Desulfurococcus amylolyticus Z-533: one gene and its partners. The protein of the gene in region 2 binds, or shares a complex with, the protein of the main gene of each other region. Links are inferred from orthologs where the notes say so. Each region holds a gene or a part of one and is shown on either strand. Other genes may lie near its edges.

Region 1 (5,187 bases), 1.1 Mb from region 2 along the record:
CGGAATGTGAGGCGCGATATCGCGAGGATATTAACGGTGATCAATGAGGAAGGTGGTGTATCCGTGAGCGAGGCAAGCACTACTAGTGGAGAAACTGGTTCAGAGGGTCAGGCGTCATGAGGGTGAATAGTAGGAACATTGCCTACCATGAGCTCATAGGACTGGAGGTCAGGATCCTACAGTATCCTGATCCATCGCTTGTGGGGTTGAAGGGTAAGGTGGTTGATGAGACGTTGAAAACCCTTGTTATTGAGACTCCATCTGGTAGAAGGGTGAGGATTTTTAAGTTCAACAGTATACTCGAGTTCATGCTCCCTGACGGGGAAGCCGTGGTTATTAAAGGGTCTACGATTATTGGTAGACCCTGGGATAGATTGAAAATGGTTTCGAGGTAGGTTTCCATGAGTCAGAGCAGGGTTAATAACATAGGTATAACGGGTATTAATCCCCCCGAGAAAATATGTAATGACCCCAAGTGCCCCTGGCATGGAAGACTTAAGGTTAGGGGAGTAATTTTAACAGGTGTTGTAGCCAAGAAGAAGATGCAAAGGACTGTTGTTGTTAGACATGAGTACTTACACTACGTGAAGAAATACATGAGATATGAGAAACGCCATAGGAACATACATGCCCACCTACCTCCATGCATAGATGTTAAAGAAGGCGATACAGTAGTGATCGGTGAAACACGTTCCCTCGCAAAAACAGTTGCCTTTGTAGTCCTAGGAGTGATCAAACGAGGTGGTGAGTGATGGGTGCAAAGAGAGCTGTAGCCGGTAAACCAGCCTTCTCGAGGCGGAGGGTGAACACTGGCCTCCAAGTGATGTCTATAGCTAAGGCAGCTGATAACAGTGGGGCAAAGGAGGTAATGATCATAGGTGTCCCTGGATACCATGGTAGACTGAGAAGGGTTCCGCCAGCCGGTGTTGGAGACCTAGTTGTCGTGAGCGTTAAGAAGGGTATTCCAGAAATGAGGAAGAAAGTGTTTAAGGCTATAGTGGTGCGTCAAAGGAGACCCTATAAGAGGCCTGATGGTACATGGGTTGCCTTCGAGGATAACGCTGTAGTGATATTGACGCCTGAGGGCACGCCTAAGGGCACGGAGATCAGGGGGCCTATAGCCAGGGAGGCAGCCGAGAGATGGCCCCAGATAGCTAATCTTGCATCAATGATTGTGTGAGGAGGTGTATACTATGCCGTTAACAAATTCTATTAAGCCCGGTAAGCAGAGGAAGCAGTTGGCTTTAATGCCCCTCCACCTAAGGCATAAATTATTTAATGCACCACTCTCAGATGAACTGCGTCAGAAACTTGGCGTGAAGAGGTTGCCGGTTAGACAAGGCGATACTGTTAGGATCATGAGGGGGGAGTTTAAAGGGCATGAGGGGAAGGTTGTAGAAGTCGACTTGAAACGCGTCAGGGTGTTCATCGAGGGTGTGCAGAGAAAGAAGGCTGATGGATCGCCGGTTTACATTCCGATTCATCCTAGTAAAGTCATGATTATAAAGGCTGATCTAAGTGATAAAAGAAGGCTTGAGATAATTGAGCGGAGGAAGGCTGGTACTAGTAGTGAGCACAGTCAAGAGGTGGCTTAGAAATGGGTAGCATGGGTGGTAGCAGACATTTAAAAGCGATCAACGCGCCTAGGTATTGGCCTATACTTAGGAAGGAGTATAGGTGGGTCGTTAAGTCATCGCCCGGCCCACACCCCATATCTAGGTCGCTTCCACTATTAATCCTTGTCAGAGATGTGCTGGGTTATGCTAAAACAGGTAAGGAGGCTAGGAGGCTCATAGCCGAGGGATACTTTAAGATCGATGGGAGAGTGAGGAGAGATTACAAGTTCCCTGTCGGCGTAATGGATGTAATCGAGATCGTGGGGGTCGATAAATACTACAGGGTCATCCCAGTACCAACCAGGGTACTGGGGTTGATTGAGATATCGAGGGAGGAGGCATCCTTCAAGCTGTGCAGGATAGAGAATAAGACCACGGTGAAGAACGGTCATATACAGTTAAACCTGCATGATGGACGAAACGTGTTAATTAGGGTCAATGATCCAAGAAATCCTGTTGAAGACACGTATGATACACTAGGCGTGTTAAAGTTATCAATACCTGTTCAACAAATCCTCGACTATGTCCCCTTGAAAGAGGGTGTTATAGCGATAGTGTCCGGTGGTAGAAACGTTGGGAGAGTGGGTAAGATTGTATCGATACACAAGGGCATGAGGAGATATAGGAGTATAGTCACGCTTGAAGATAAGCAAGGCAATAAGTTCCAGACTAGCTTGGACTACATATTCCCAATAGGTGTTGAAAAACCATTAATAAAACTGCCTGAGGGTGCATGGTAATGAGTATCCTCACACAGGATGTTGAAAGCAGGATCCTCGAGAAATGGAATAGTAATCCAATGCTTAAGCCTTTCATAGCTAAGGTAACAGTTAACATAGGTGTAGGTACTGAATCCGATAGGCTTCCAAAGGCTATGAAAGTGCTTGAGGAGTTAACAGGTGCGAAGCCTGTCCCAAGGAAGGCCAAGAAGACCATTAAGGACTTCGGGATCAAGAAGGGCGATAACATAGCCGTTGTAGTCACGTTGAGAAGGGGGAAAGCTATTGAATTCCTGAGGAAAGTATTCGAGACCATAGGGTACAGAGTAAGGGAGTCAAGCTTCGATGACTACGGGAATGTCAGTATAGGCGTTAAGGAACACATACACATGCCTGGTGTAAGATATGATCCAGAGATAGGGGTATTCGGAATGGATGTAGCCATAACTATTGAGAGACCCGGATACAGGGTGATGAGGCGTAAGCGAGCTAGATCCCGTGTACCGAGGAGGCATAGGGTGAACAAGCTGGAGGCAATGGTGCTTTTAAAACAATTATTCGGCGTTGAAATAGTTAGTGAGTAGGTGGTTTAAATGGCTAAGTATAAACCTCCAAAAATATACAAGCACGGGCGTGGGGTACAGGTTTGCAGGAGATGCGGTTCACGTGACGCGGTCATACAGGCTTACGGGCTTTACCTGTGCAGGCAGTGTTTTAGAGAAGTAGCCTCCGTAATAGGCTTCAAGAAATATGAGTAGGGGTGTTAAGCCATGGTGGTCATGGATACGCTTGCAAATGCTCTTTCAGCAATATATAATGCCGAGATAAGGGCTAAGAAGGAAGTAGTTATATGGCCCGCCTCAAAGCTGACGCTAAACGTCTTAAAGGTCCTCCAAAGGGAGGGCTATATCGGCGAGTTCGAGTACATTGATGATGGTAGATGGGGTAAGATAAAGATACAGTTGCTCGGCAGGATAAATAAGATCGGCGTTATCAAGCCTAGATACCCTGTTAAACACCGCGAGCTCGCCGAGTTCCCTGAGTGGCTTAAGAGATACCTACCAGCATATAATATAGGTGTAATAATAGTGTCAACACCTTATGGTGTCCTCTCTCACAAGGAGGCTGTTGAAAAACAAACCGGTGGGGTATTACTTGCATACTGTTACTAGGTGATGTATGTATGGTCAGGGTGTTTCATGTCGCTGAGAAAGTAGAGATCCCTGAGAACGTCACTGTTGAAGTGGATGGCTTAAGGGTAACAGTTAAGGGGCCCAAGGGCATTATTACAAGGGACTTCAGTCATGCCAGAGGAGTATTCATAAGGCTTGAGGACAGGGTTGTCATCGTTGAAACATTTGTTGCTGATAGGAAGCAGAAGGCCCTAGTTGGGACGATTGCTGCGCATATACGTAACATGATTACAGGTGTTGTAAGGGGCTACCGCTACAAGTTAAAGATAATATTCTCTCACTTCCCGATCACAGTATCTGTTGATGAGAAGAACAAGGTTGTCAGGATAAGGAATTTCATGGGGGAGAAATCAGATAGGATAGCCAAGATATACGGTAATGCCAAGGTGAAGGTGAGTGGTGAGGATATAATTATTGAGGGAGTCGATATTGAGGAGGTTGGGTTAACGGCTGCATCAATTGAGAGGGCTACTAGGGTCACTGATAGAGATAGACGTGTTTTCATGGATGGAATATATATTTATGAGAAGGGTGAGGCCTTATGAGCACGGGGCTGGATCGTTTACTCAGGTTAAGACAGGAAATGAATAAGAGGAGGCCGGTTTTCCTCAGGTATCTATGGTGGAAGAAACCGAAGTTCAAGAACGACCTTAAGTGGAGGAAGCCAAAGGGGATAGACAACAAGGTGAAGCACCAGCTTAAAGGATACCCGCCCCTAGTTAAAATAGGATATAGAGGACCGAGCCTGGTCAGGGGGCTCCATCCATCAGGCTTGGAGCCAGTTGTGATTAATAATCCAAGAGACCTCGAGGGACTGGATCCAGCCAGATACATAGTATACATTGGTGGGAGCGTTGGATTAAGGAAGGCTATTGAACTATACAGGATAGCTGCCTCAAAAGGCTTTAAAGTAGCTAATCCACCTAAAACAACACAGTTAACACAGGGTGCTTAACATGAGTGACCTAACACTCCAGAAAAGATTGGCAGCTGATCTACTTGGCGTGGGTGTGTCGAGGATTAGAGTGGATCCTGGTAGAATAGAGGATATCGAGGCAGCCATAACAAGGGAGGATGTGAGGAGGCTGATCAAGGAGGGGGCTATATGGGTTGCCCCCAAACACGGTATAGCAGGCTATAGCTCCAAGGTTAGGCATAAGCAGAGGGTTAAGGGAAGGAGAAGGGGACATGGTAAGAGGAAGGGGAGTAAGACCGCTAGGCTGGATGAGAAGGAGGTATGGATGAATAAGATAAGGAAGATAAGGAGGTATCTTAGATACCTGAGGGATAGGAAGCTTATCGATGCAAAAACATATAGGAGGCTATATATGCTTGCTAAGGGAGGATACTTTAACTCTCTTTCATCTCTGAAGCTACACCTTAAGGAAAACAATATCTTGAAGGAGGTTAAATAGAGGGGTTGGTGAGGCATGGCTAAGGGTCCCCGGTATAAGGTTCCAAGGAGAAGGAGAAGGGAGGGTAAGACTAATTACTACAAGAGATATAGAATGATTGTATCGGGGCATCCCCGTTTCATTGTTAGGAAGACGTTGAACTATATATGGGTGCAGGTAGCCACGGCTAAGCCAGAGGGGGATGTAATCATAGCTGCAGCCCACTCAAACGAGTTAAGGAAGAGATTCGGGTGGAAAGCAGGTA
Region 2 (4,988 bases):
GGTCTCTTGCTATATCTGGTGTATGGATACCTATAACTATCGGGGTTATTTTCACATCCTCGCCATAGATGTACACTATAAATGGCAGTTGGACCTCAATTGAGTGCTCCTCTAAATGAGCATATTCATCGAACTCAGCGATTTCACTGTTCTCCACAATAAGTCTTCCAATCTCACTGTCTACAACAAGGTCTCCAAGGGGGGTCTCCCATACTCCCTCAGGATACACTGAAACAGGTCTTCCAAGGCCTGTGTGATTTGTACCAAGTATCACTATGGTATCAGGCTTCTTATTTAAAGCCATATCAAAGTAGACGTGTGCAGCTACAGGGCCGCTGTAAATATAGCCTGCATGAGGGGCTACATAGCCTATTGAATTCGTGGCCTGGATATCTGAGGGACTCGGTGGCTTCCCGGGTCCGATCCCATGTTTGAAAGACCACTCTATCACGCTTCTTAACTCCCCAGGTTTATCAGGGTAAAAATACCCGGCTACTATAGGACTCCTCTTCTTCAACCTGCTCCCCTTGAATAATAACTGTTAACTACGAGTTAAATACCTTGAAGCATTATGGAATAAGCCTAGAAATATGGTCCTGGATGCCTGCGAAAAATTTAGAGGGATGCCTCGAAATCGGTAGGCTGCTCAGGTAGTTCAGCGTTCGGTGGTATAACACCTTTCTCACGCAGTATTTGACGCGTTAGTATCCAGTATATTAGGGCCAGGCTCTTCCTACCCTTATTGTTCCCGGGTATTATGAGGTCTACATAGTCAACCCTGTTGTCGGTATCTGCTAAGGCTACTATCGGTATACCTGTTTCAGCGGCCTCCTTAAGGGCTTGCATATCAGACCTTGTATCAGTGATCACTACTACATCTGGTTCGAAGTATATCTTAAGACTTGGATTAGTGAAGGTTCCCGGTAAGAATCTACCTACGAATGGCTTACATCCTACATACTGACACATCTTCTGAACCGGCTTCCTCCCATACTGTCTTACTGAGACAACGGCTATTTTCTCGGGCTGATATCTAGCGAGGAATTTTCCAGCTATCCTCAGTCTGTCATCTATTTTCCTTACGTCCAGTATATATAATCCATCGGATCTAACCCTGTACACGAATGGCTCCATGAACTTCGTGCATATATGGGTGCCTATGTGCACACCGGCTGATAAGTATTTCTCAATTGGTACGAGTAGCTCAATTACTCCGCTCTCGGGTTTTGAAACAGGTGCCTCTCCTTCAGGTATATCGCTCATTCACTACCACCTCCTACGAGATCTTAGGGAAATATAATATCTCCTTTGATATATCCGTGTATGATAAAAACATTCTCCTGCAACAATACCTTTTCACACCGAGATCATCTAATACTTTAGCCGGGTTCTCACCGTTCTCAACTCTTTTAATATACTCCTCCCATAAGTGCCCAATGGGTTTACCACAGGTGAAACATCTAACCGGGAATAACAAGATCCCACCTACCTATAGCTCTTCTGCCATCTCCTTCTAGCACTATATCTACCCCATTTCTTAGGCTCTGTCTGACGTGGATCACCGCTTAGCATGTGCCTATCATATTCTTTAAATAGGGATTTCACCTCATCACTGTTAAAGAACTCGACTAGTCCCCTTGCAATAGCTATTCTAACAGCCTCGGCCTGACTCATGTAGCCTCCGCCGTGTACATTAACCCTTATATCTACTGTTTTTGCTAGGTCGCCTATTAGTAATAGTGGCTCCAGTATCTTCATCTTGGCTAGCTCGAATTGGATGAACTCTACTGGTACGTTGTTTATCCATACTCTTCCAATCCCGGGTTTTATCACAGCCCTAGCAATGCTTGTTTTTCTCTTGCCTGATGAAACAACTATTTTTATCTTATCACTGAGTGTCTGGCTCACTTCCTAACACCCCTCCACCCTACGGCTTTCGCCACCTCCTCTAAGTAAACATATCTATTACGGAGCCTGGAGACTGAGGCTTCGGGGAACTGTATGAAGGCAATATTCTTCATGTTGCTTGGCACACCTATGTATACTCTGAGCCTCCTAAAAGCATCTCTTCCCTTCGGCTTATCTATCGGTAACATTCCTCTCACAGTCCTCTTAAAGATATTGGCCGGGGTTCTAGGCCTCCTGACTCCCTTGGTCTCTGGATTGTAGTGGGTTTTAACCCTAAATAATATCTTATAGCCCTCTAACACCCTGTTTTTCTCACCACTTACCACGGCTTTCTCAGCATTAACCACTATGACTCTATATCCCTCGAGCAACTTCTTAGCAATAATACTCGCTAAACGCCCCAATATCTGGTTCGATGCATCTATGTAGAGTACTTTCTCCTCACTCATCAAGCTCACCCAATTATCTTGATGTTGCTTCCGGTAGGGTTCTCCTTAACAAGGTCGGGGATAAATATTGCTCTTCCACCACTCTTCACTATTTTCTCAAGTGCTGTCCTTGAGAATCCGAATGCTGCCACAGTAACCGGGTGATCTATATTACCTGCACCAAGTACTTTTCCAGGCACTACTACAACGTCCCCGGGCTTACTGTATCTATTTATCCTACTGATATTCACAGCCCTCCTTCTACGGGTTGGCTTGGATAATTCCTCAGCTATACTACTCCATATTGGTGCGTTATTTATAGAGGCTTGCTTCCTCAACTCCTCTATCACTTTCCTTAAAACTATATTTGTTTTCCTCAGCCTGCTCATACAGCGACACCATTCCTTCTCAACTCATCTATGAAAGCATCTAGTTTTCTACTTAGAATGTTTATTGCCTCTATTAAAATATTTCTAGCATTCAGAGCTCCTGTTAGCTCTAGATATAATATATACTCGTTCTCCCTCCATGATACCTTCACGGCTTGGGTGGGGCATATGTTTTCACATAGCCTGCAGAATGTACATTCAAGTATTTTATCCTCTTTAACCCTTACCGAGTTGTTGCCTGCCTCAAATATATTCTTCGGGCATGCATTAACACATCTAGAACACTCGGCCCCCTTACATTTCTCACTATCGAGGGTTATCACTGGAACATATTTATGCGCAGCGGTGGAGACTGGGCTCCATTTTATATGCTCTTTTCCCCTTCCAAGCCTGGCATATGCCTCAAGCCTTATGCTCTGATCCTTGATAAGCTTCAATATCGGTATTTCACCGTAGACTGGTACAACATCTGGGTCACTGCTAACAAGGTCTCTACTATACACTGTTAAAACATCCTTCTCAGGCCCGCTTGCCTCCAGCCTTAGGGTTACGAAGCAATCCTGCGAGAATATTCCTCTATCACCGGCCTCTGCACACTCCTCGGGAGGCTTATACTTGTTTAATGCTTCATTGCTTTTTAATGGTATTAATCCAAGCCTATGCGATATGTATTCATCATAGAAGACACTTGAGTTTTCCGTTATAGCCACGTAGTCCACAGCCATTGTAGGGACTTCCGATAGTATTGTTCTTCTCAGCGAATTAACGAGGTGTAATGGCACATCCCTTAAATATAGCTTAATAGTAGAGGGGGTTTTCTCAAGTATATCAATATGCAAGCTGGAAAACACCCGTTTCTGCCCTTCTATAGCCTCCTACCTCTCCTACCGCCAGGCCTTCTTGTGGTATCATGTGGTATTGGTGTCACATCCTCTATTCTACCAATAATGAAACCCGCTCTGGCCAGAGCTCTAATAGCTGCTTGAGCACCTGGCCCAGGAGTCTTAGGTCCGTGGCCTCCTGGTGCTCTTACTTTTATATGTAGCGCGGTGATACCTTTATCCATCGCTTGGGTTGCAGCCCTTGCCGCGGCCATCATTGCCGCATAAGGGCTTGGCTTCTCTCTATCTGCCTTTACAACCATTCCACCGCTTATCCTGCTCACAGTTTCCGCTCCGCTTATATCTGTTATATGTATTATTGTGTTGTTGGGGCTGCTGTATATATGTGCTACGCCCCACTTTAACTCTCTCATTGAGAAAGCCACCGTTCAATCACCTCTATGCCTGTGCTTCTTGGCTTATTCTCTGCTTTAATGGACTGAATGGGTAGTAATCAACCAATGGCTCCTCATCAACTGTGACTATTCGGCCAGGCGACCTCACTCTTCTACCCCCTATTGCTATGTGTCCGTGGACAATTAATTGTCTGGCTTCATGAAGGGTCTTTGCTAACCCCTTCTTATACACTATGGTCTGAAGCCTTCTCTCCAGTAGATCCTCTATTTTCAAGTTTAACACATCATCCAGCCTGGCTCCTTCCTTAAGTAGCCCTAATTTTATCAACCTGTTTAAAAGGGCTTTCTCTTCCTTCTCACGGATTTCAGGAGGCGTTGCTAATAGGGATCTCGCTCTGTGCCTATAATACCTCACCATGGTCGCGGTCTTCCATAGTTCTCTTTTATTCCTTAACCCATAGGTACCCATCAGCTTCATTTCGTACATTAATATATCGCGACGCCATGGATGCCGGGGACCCTCATAAGATTTCCTTGGTTTGTGTGGGTCGCCCATCTAACTCACCCCTCTGTCTTCTTGCTTTGCTGTTGCTGGGTGGCTTTCTTCTTCCTCACACCCACGGTTACACCTGTTCTACCTGTTGTCCTAGTTCTCTGGCCCCTAACTTTCAAGCCCAGGGCATGCCTTATACCGCGCCAGCTCTTTACGCGTTTCTCCCTTTCAATATCTTCCTTCACATAGTATACTAGGTTTGCACCAGTTAAGTGAAGATTCTGGCCTGTTGTGTAATCCTTCTGCCTATTATAGATCCATGATGGAATACCGTATTTCCCAGGGTTGCGTACAACCTCTTCGATACTCTTAACCACGTCATCGCTTAGGAAACCAACGCGTTGTTCAGGGTTCAACCCTAGTATTCTACATATTGCTAGACTAAATGTATAGCCCAAGCCCTTTACTTCTGAGAGACCGTAAACTAATGGAAGCTCTCCATCGACATCGGTTTCCAGCATTCTAACTATCTG
Region 3 (4,905 bases), 1.1 Mb from region 2 along the record:
TAATGAAGGAGGCTGGTGCAAAGCAGCCTACAGGTGACCCGGCTCATCAGAAGATAGGCAATATATCGTTTGAGCAGGTTGTTAAAGTTGCCATATTGAAGAGGGATTCACTAACAGCTAAAACGCTGAGGGCAGCTGTTAAAACAGTCTTGGGCACGGCTAGATCCATAGGTATAACTGTTGATGGAAAGGATCCGAAGGAGGTTCAGAAACTAGTTGATGAAGGTGTTTACGATGAAATCTTATCTAGGTATGAAGAAGAGTGGAGTAAGGGTGGTCAATAATGCCTGTGTATACTCGTGAATCACTGGTTAACGCCATAGAGAAGGCGCTAGCCCTTGGGAAAGGTAGGAGGTTTAAGCAGAGTGTTGAAATGATAGTAGTGCTAAGAGATATCGATGTGAAGGGGCAGGCTGGGAAAATAAGGGAGTTTATAACGCTACCTAAGGGCAGAGGTAAAGAGTTAAGCGTATGTGTGATAGGGGATGAAGAGCTAGCGGTTAAAGCAAGGGAGGCAGGTGCTAAAATAGTGTTAACGAGTCAGGATCTCCAGGGCTTAAGCAAGAAACAGGCGAAGAAAATAGCTGGTCAATGTGACTGGGTCTTGGTTAGAACGGATTTGATGGCTTTAACAGGGCGTACTCTGGGTCCGGCCCTGGGTCCCAGGGGTAAGGCACCTATCCCGGTACCTGCTTCCGCTAATATATCAGCCCTCATAAAGAGATACATGAATACCGTTGTGGCAAGGGTTAAGGATCAACCGCAGATAATGGTTCCGATAGGTGCAGAAGACATGAGTCCGGTGGATCTCGCTGAAAACGCACTGGCTGTTTTATCAGTGATAGAGCAGAGGCTTCCATCAGGTGCTGGTAACATTGCCAAGCTTGTTTTTAAGACTACAATGGGTATGCCGGTAGAAGTGTACAGGTGATTAATATGTCTCTTACAGCTAGGAAGATACCTGAGTGGAAGATTAAGGTAGTAGAGGAACTCGTTAACCTGATCAAGACCAGTAAAGCTTTCGCTATAGCGGATATAACCGGTATTCCAGCCAACCATATTCAAATGCTGAGGAAGAAGCTGTATGGTAAAGCGGAGTTGAGGGTGGTCAAGCCGAGACTGCTGGAGATCGCTTTAAAAAAGGCTGGCTTGAACCCGGAGCCGTTTAAAGAGTATCTCACTGGTCAAATACTGGTTGTATTCACCAATATGAATGCGTTCGAGCTTGCAATGCTGATGGACGCTCATGTAACTAAATCATACTTTAAGCCCGGTGAGAAAACAGATAGGGAGATAATCATACCTGAGGGTAACACTGGTATACCTCCGGGCCCCATGCTAAGTGTATTCGGAAGGCTCAAGATACCAACCAAGGTCCAGGGAAATGTTGTCTATGTAGCTAAGGATACAGTAGTGGCTAAACCAGGTGATGTTGTCTCTGGTGATCTAGCTAGCCTGCTCCAGAAACTGGGGCTGGCATTAAAAGAGATACGGCTTAGACCTAAGATAGCTTATGAGGGTATTGTTATACCAGGCGATAAACTCATACTAAATCTAGACGAGTATAGAAACAACATTATGGCGGCTCACCTCGACGCCTTAAAGATAGCTGTTGAAGTAGCATTACCGGAGCCAGAAGTACTACCACTAGTTATATCAAGGGCTCACAGGCACGCCTTATCACTAGCTGTGGAAACAGGCTTTATAACACCTGAGACGGCTGAAATGGTATTCTTATCGGCTGTTGCCAAAGCCAACGCTTTAGCAGTTGAGGTAGCAAGGTATGCTCCAGAGCTGGGTATAGAGGTTAAACAGGCTCCAGCACCAGTTAAACAGGAAGGCGAGAAGAAGGAGAAGGGTGAAGAGGAGAAGGAGGAGTCTAAGGAGCTTAGTGAGGAAGCCCTCTCAGAAGGTTTCTCAGCACTATTCGGTTGAGCCTGTTGCGGGTTCTAAATCCTTTCTGAATTCTTGTAAATATTTTTGGATGTGTTTTATCTTCTCGGTGTCTTCACTAGTTTTCCTCGATGACTATTACCTTTTACTTTTCTCCCGTGGAGCCTGAATAGTTTCTCCCGGTATTCTCTGGGCGGGTATACGGGGTATTCCACTATTGTGAAGAATGAAGCCGGACGGAGCAGGGGAATAAGAAATAATGGGATGAAGCAGGTAGCCAGAAATATCTACAGGCAATCACAGGAATTCACCAGACCCGAACCCTCTAGAGGACAAACTAAACCATCTCAAAACACCACGATCAGACCTCTAGGGGCAACGGATGTTGGTTAGGATGAATGTTTGCTGCCTCTAAATTCTTGCCTGGGAGGCATGATGAAGCTTTAAAAGCTACTTTCTAGATTTAAATCCTGCAGTAATGCTTTGAACAAGTGGAGGTGCAGGGTGTATGGAGTATATATATGCGTCTTTATTGCTGTATAAGGCTGGAAAAGAGATAAGCGAGGAAAATGTGAAGAAGGTGCTTGAAGCAGCCGGTGTTGAAGTAGATGAAGTTAGGGTGAAGTCTCTGGTTGCAGCCATTAAAAACATTGACATAGCCAAGGTCCTTGAACAGGCTTCTGTAGCACCTGTGGCAGCTGCCCCAGTTCAAGCGGCCCCAGCGGCTGCGCCTGCTGGTGAAGAGAAGAAGGGTGAAGAGGAGAAGAAGGAGGAGTCTAAGGAGCTTAGTGAGGAAGCCCTCTCAGAAGGTTTCTCAGCACTATTCGGTTGAAAATAATGGCATTGTTTACGAGAGGATAAAGATTTTTAGGATTTTACGAAAACTTAATTTGCTTCCTTACTATTAGGTATCCTAAGTTAGAGAGAGGTTAGTTAAAACCATGTCTAAAAATATAAGCTTCGACTATCTCCGCAGGTATGGCTATGAGAAATACACCTGCAAGAGATGTGAGGAGGGTGTTTTATGGAGCAGGATTCCAAGGGATACTTGCCCGGATAGGCCTTGCAGCAAATATGAGTTCCTCTACAAGGATTATAAAAGAGTGAGGCCCTTAAGCCTCCAGGAGGTAAGGGAGAAGTTTATAGGGTTCCTCAAGTCAAAGGGGCACGGCGTAGTGGATCCCTATCCAGTTCTAGCCAGATGGAGAAATGACCTCTATTTAACCATAGCATCAATAGTGGTATTCCAGCCTGCTGTTACAGATGGTATTGTTGATCCCCCATATAATCCACTAGTTATAATCCAACCATCTATAAGGCTGAGTGATATAGATAACGTGGGGTTAACCTTTGGACGGCATTTAACCAGTTTTGAAATGGGTGGGATGCATGCTTTTAATAAACCGGGTAAATTCGTTTACTGGGTTGAGGGGATACTGGATAACACAATAGAGTTCTTTAATAAGGAGATAGGCATAGACCTCGACGACCTGGTGTTTAAGGAGGGATGGTGGGAGGGCGGGGGTAATGCTGGGCCTGCCCCAGAGGTATTGGTTGACGGCATGGAGTTAGCAACACTAGTGCACATGATGTACAAGGTTGTTGATGGTAAATACGTGGAAAACCCCGTCTTAGTCGTTGACTGCGGGTATGGTATAGAGAGAATAGCGTGGTTCACCCAGAAGACGCCGACAGGCTTCCATGCAATATATGGTAGGCTGGTTAACGAGTACAAGGATGTACTCGGGGTCGAGGAGCCCAGCTACGATGTATTGAAGAAAGCTGTTTACTTGTTGAGCGATAAGGAAATTGGAGGCATACATGAGTATGAGAGGCTACTTCGTGAATTAGGGTTCGGAGACTACGTGGATGAATTCGTGAAGACAATATATTTATATAGTGCTCTAGACCATGCCAGGACAATAAGCCTCATGCTCTCGGATGGTGTGGTTCCATCGAATACTGGTGAGGGATACCTGGCTAGACTCGTGATTAGGCGTCTCCTCAGAAACCTCGCCAGGCTCGGCGTCGAACCCAGCAGGCTCACAGATGTGGTCCAGGAATTACTGGATCGCCAGGTAAAATACTGGAAGAACGACTACATATATGGCAAGTTCGAGAAGCACAGAGACTATATACTGGATGTAGTAACCATGGAGACCTCTAAGTTCATAGATGCCGTCAGCCGTGGAATAGACATCGTCGATAAGCTGCTTAAAAAGAAAAGAGAACTCTTACTGGAAGACCTCATCACAATATATGATTCACATGGAATACCCCCTGAATTCGTTGCTGAAAGAGCCAGGGAACATGGTGTAAAAGTAGAGATACCGGGTGACTTCTACTCTAGAATAGCTCAGAGACATTCCTCTCCAGGCGTGTTGGTGAAGGAGAAGGAGCATGAGTTTCCCGAGGACGTGGTTAAATGGGCCTCTGGATTCCCTGCTACATATAGGGTTTTCCATGAGAACCCGTATCTAACCAGTGTTAATGCTAAGGTGATAGGGGTTAGAGGAAAATACCTTATCCTGGATAGAACGGTTATGTACCCGTGGGCCGGAGGCCAGGAACACGATACAGGCTTCATCGAGGTGAATGGAAGAGGATATGAGGTTGAATACGTTGGGAAAGTTGGCGATGTAATAATACATGTATTGAAGGAGCCCGTGGAGATCAATGAGAATACTATGGTTAGGGTGGTAATAGACTGGTATAGGAGATATAGGTTAATGAAGCACCACACTGCAACACATATTATACTCGCCGCAGCAAGGTATATACTTGGCGACCATGTATGGCAGGCCGGTGCTGAGAAAACCATTGAGAAGGCTAGGCTGGATATAACACACCATAAGTCCCTTACATCGGAAGATGTGAGGAAGATAGAGGAGCTGGCTAACAGGATAATCGAGGACAGAGTGGATCTAAGGTTCCACTACACGGGTAAATTCGAGGCCGAGAACAAGTACGGGTTGAAGATATACCAGGGTGGCGCAATATACTCTCCAATCC

What was found.
Region 1: SPHMEL_RS00570 (region 2) and SPHMEL_RS06605 share a complex: the UniProt entries of both Methanocaldococcus jannaschii proteins name them as parts of the 50S ribosomal subunit. The link is inferred for Desulfurococcus amylolyticus Z-533 from one-to-one orthologs.
Region 3: SPHMEL_RS00570 (region 2) and rpl12p share a complex: the UniProt entries of both Methanocaldococcus jannaschii proteins name them as parts of the 50S ribosomal subunit. The link is inferred for Desulfurococcus amylolyticus Z-533 from one-to-one orthologs.

The regions. Positions count from the first base shown.
Region 1 is NZ_KI911318.1:1,231,638-1,236,824, reverse strand. The notes cover bases 1,164-4,137. They hold SPHMEL_RS06605 (50S ribosomal protein L5), read left to right. Parts: upstream 1,164-2,355; coding sequence 2,356-2,919; downstream 2,920-4,137. Other genes in these bases: SPHMEL_RS06585 (50S ribosomal protein L32e), read left to right, coding at 4,070-4,137; SPHMEL_RS06590 (50S ribosomal protein L6), read left to right, coding at 3,519-4,073; SPHMEL_RS06595 (30S ribosomal protein S8), read left to right, coding at 3,106-3,507; SPHMEL_RS06600 (30S ribosomal protein S14), read left to right, coding at 2,929-3,093; SPHMEL_RS06610 (30S ribosomal protein S4e), read left to right, coding at 1,598-2,356. In the rest of the region: rpmC (50S ribosomal protein L29), read left to right, coding at 1-120; SPHMEL_RS06630 (ribonuclease P protein component 1), read left to right, coding at 117-395; SPHMEL_RS06625 (30S ribosomal protein S17), read left to right, coding at 402-752; more of SPHMEL_RS06620, read left to right, coding at 752-1,163; more of SPHMEL_RS06585, read left to right, coding at 4,138-4,483; SPHMEL_RS06580 (50S ribosomal protein L19e), read left to right, coding at 4,485-4,943; SPHMEL_RS06575 (50S ribosomal protein L18), read left to right, coding at 4,959-5,187. UniProt on the Methanocaldococcus jannaschii protein: This is one of the proteins that bind and probably mediate the attachment of the 5S RNA into the large ribosomal subunit, where it forms part of the central protuberance.
Region 2 is NZ_KI911318.1:96,433-101,420, forward strand. What follows is about bases 632-3,406. They hold SPHMEL_RS00570 (50S ribosomal protein L13), read right to left. Parts: upstream 2,358-3,406; coding sequence 1,905-2,357; downstream 632-1,904. Other genes in these bases: rpsB (30S ribosomal protein S2), read right to left, coding at 632-1,263; SPHMEL_RS00560 (DNA-directed RNA polymerase subunit N), read right to left, coding at 1,277-1,477; SPHMEL_RS00565 (30S ribosomal protein S9), read right to left, coding at 1,486-1,908; SPHMEL_RS00575 (50S ribosomal protein L18e), read right to left, coding at 2,363-2,725; SPHMEL_RS00580 (DNA-directed RNA polymerase subunit D), read right to left, coding at 2,722-3,406. In the rest of the region: amrB (AmmeMemoRadiSam system protein B), read right to left, coding at 1-517; more of rpsB, read right to left, coding at 616-631; more of SPHMEL_RS00580, read right to left, coding at 3,407-3,564; SPHMEL_RS00585 (30S ribosomal protein S11), read right to left, coding at 3,591-3,992; SPHMEL_RS00590 (30S ribosomal protein S4), read right to left, coding at 4,006-4,518; SPHMEL_RS00595 (30S ribosomal protein S13), read right to left, coding at 4,524-4,988. UniProt on the Methanocaldococcus jannaschii protein: This protein is one of the early assembly proteins of the 50S ribosomal subunit, although it is not seen to bind rRNA by itself. It is important during the early stages of 50S assembly.
Region 3 is NZ_KI911318.1:1,194,946-1,199,850, reverse strand. The notes cover bases 1,372-4,063. They hold rpl12p (50S ribosomal protein P1), read left to right. Parts: upstream 1,372-2,401; coding sequence 2,402-2,725; downstream 2,726-4,063. Other genes in these bases: alaS (alanine--tRNA ligase), read left to right, coding at 2,835-4,063; SPHMEL_RS06330 (50S ribosomal protein L10), read left to right, coding at 1,372-1,935. In the rest of the region: SPHMEL_RS06340 (50S ribosomal protein L11), read left to right, coding at 1-284; SPHMEL_RS06335 (50S ribosomal protein L1), read left to right, coding at 284-931; more of SPHMEL_RS06330, read left to right, coding at 937-1,371; more of alaS, read left to right, coding at 4,064-4,905. UniProt on the Methanocaldococcus jannaschii protein: Forms part of the ribosomal stalk, playing a central role in the interaction of the ribosome with GTP-bound translation factors.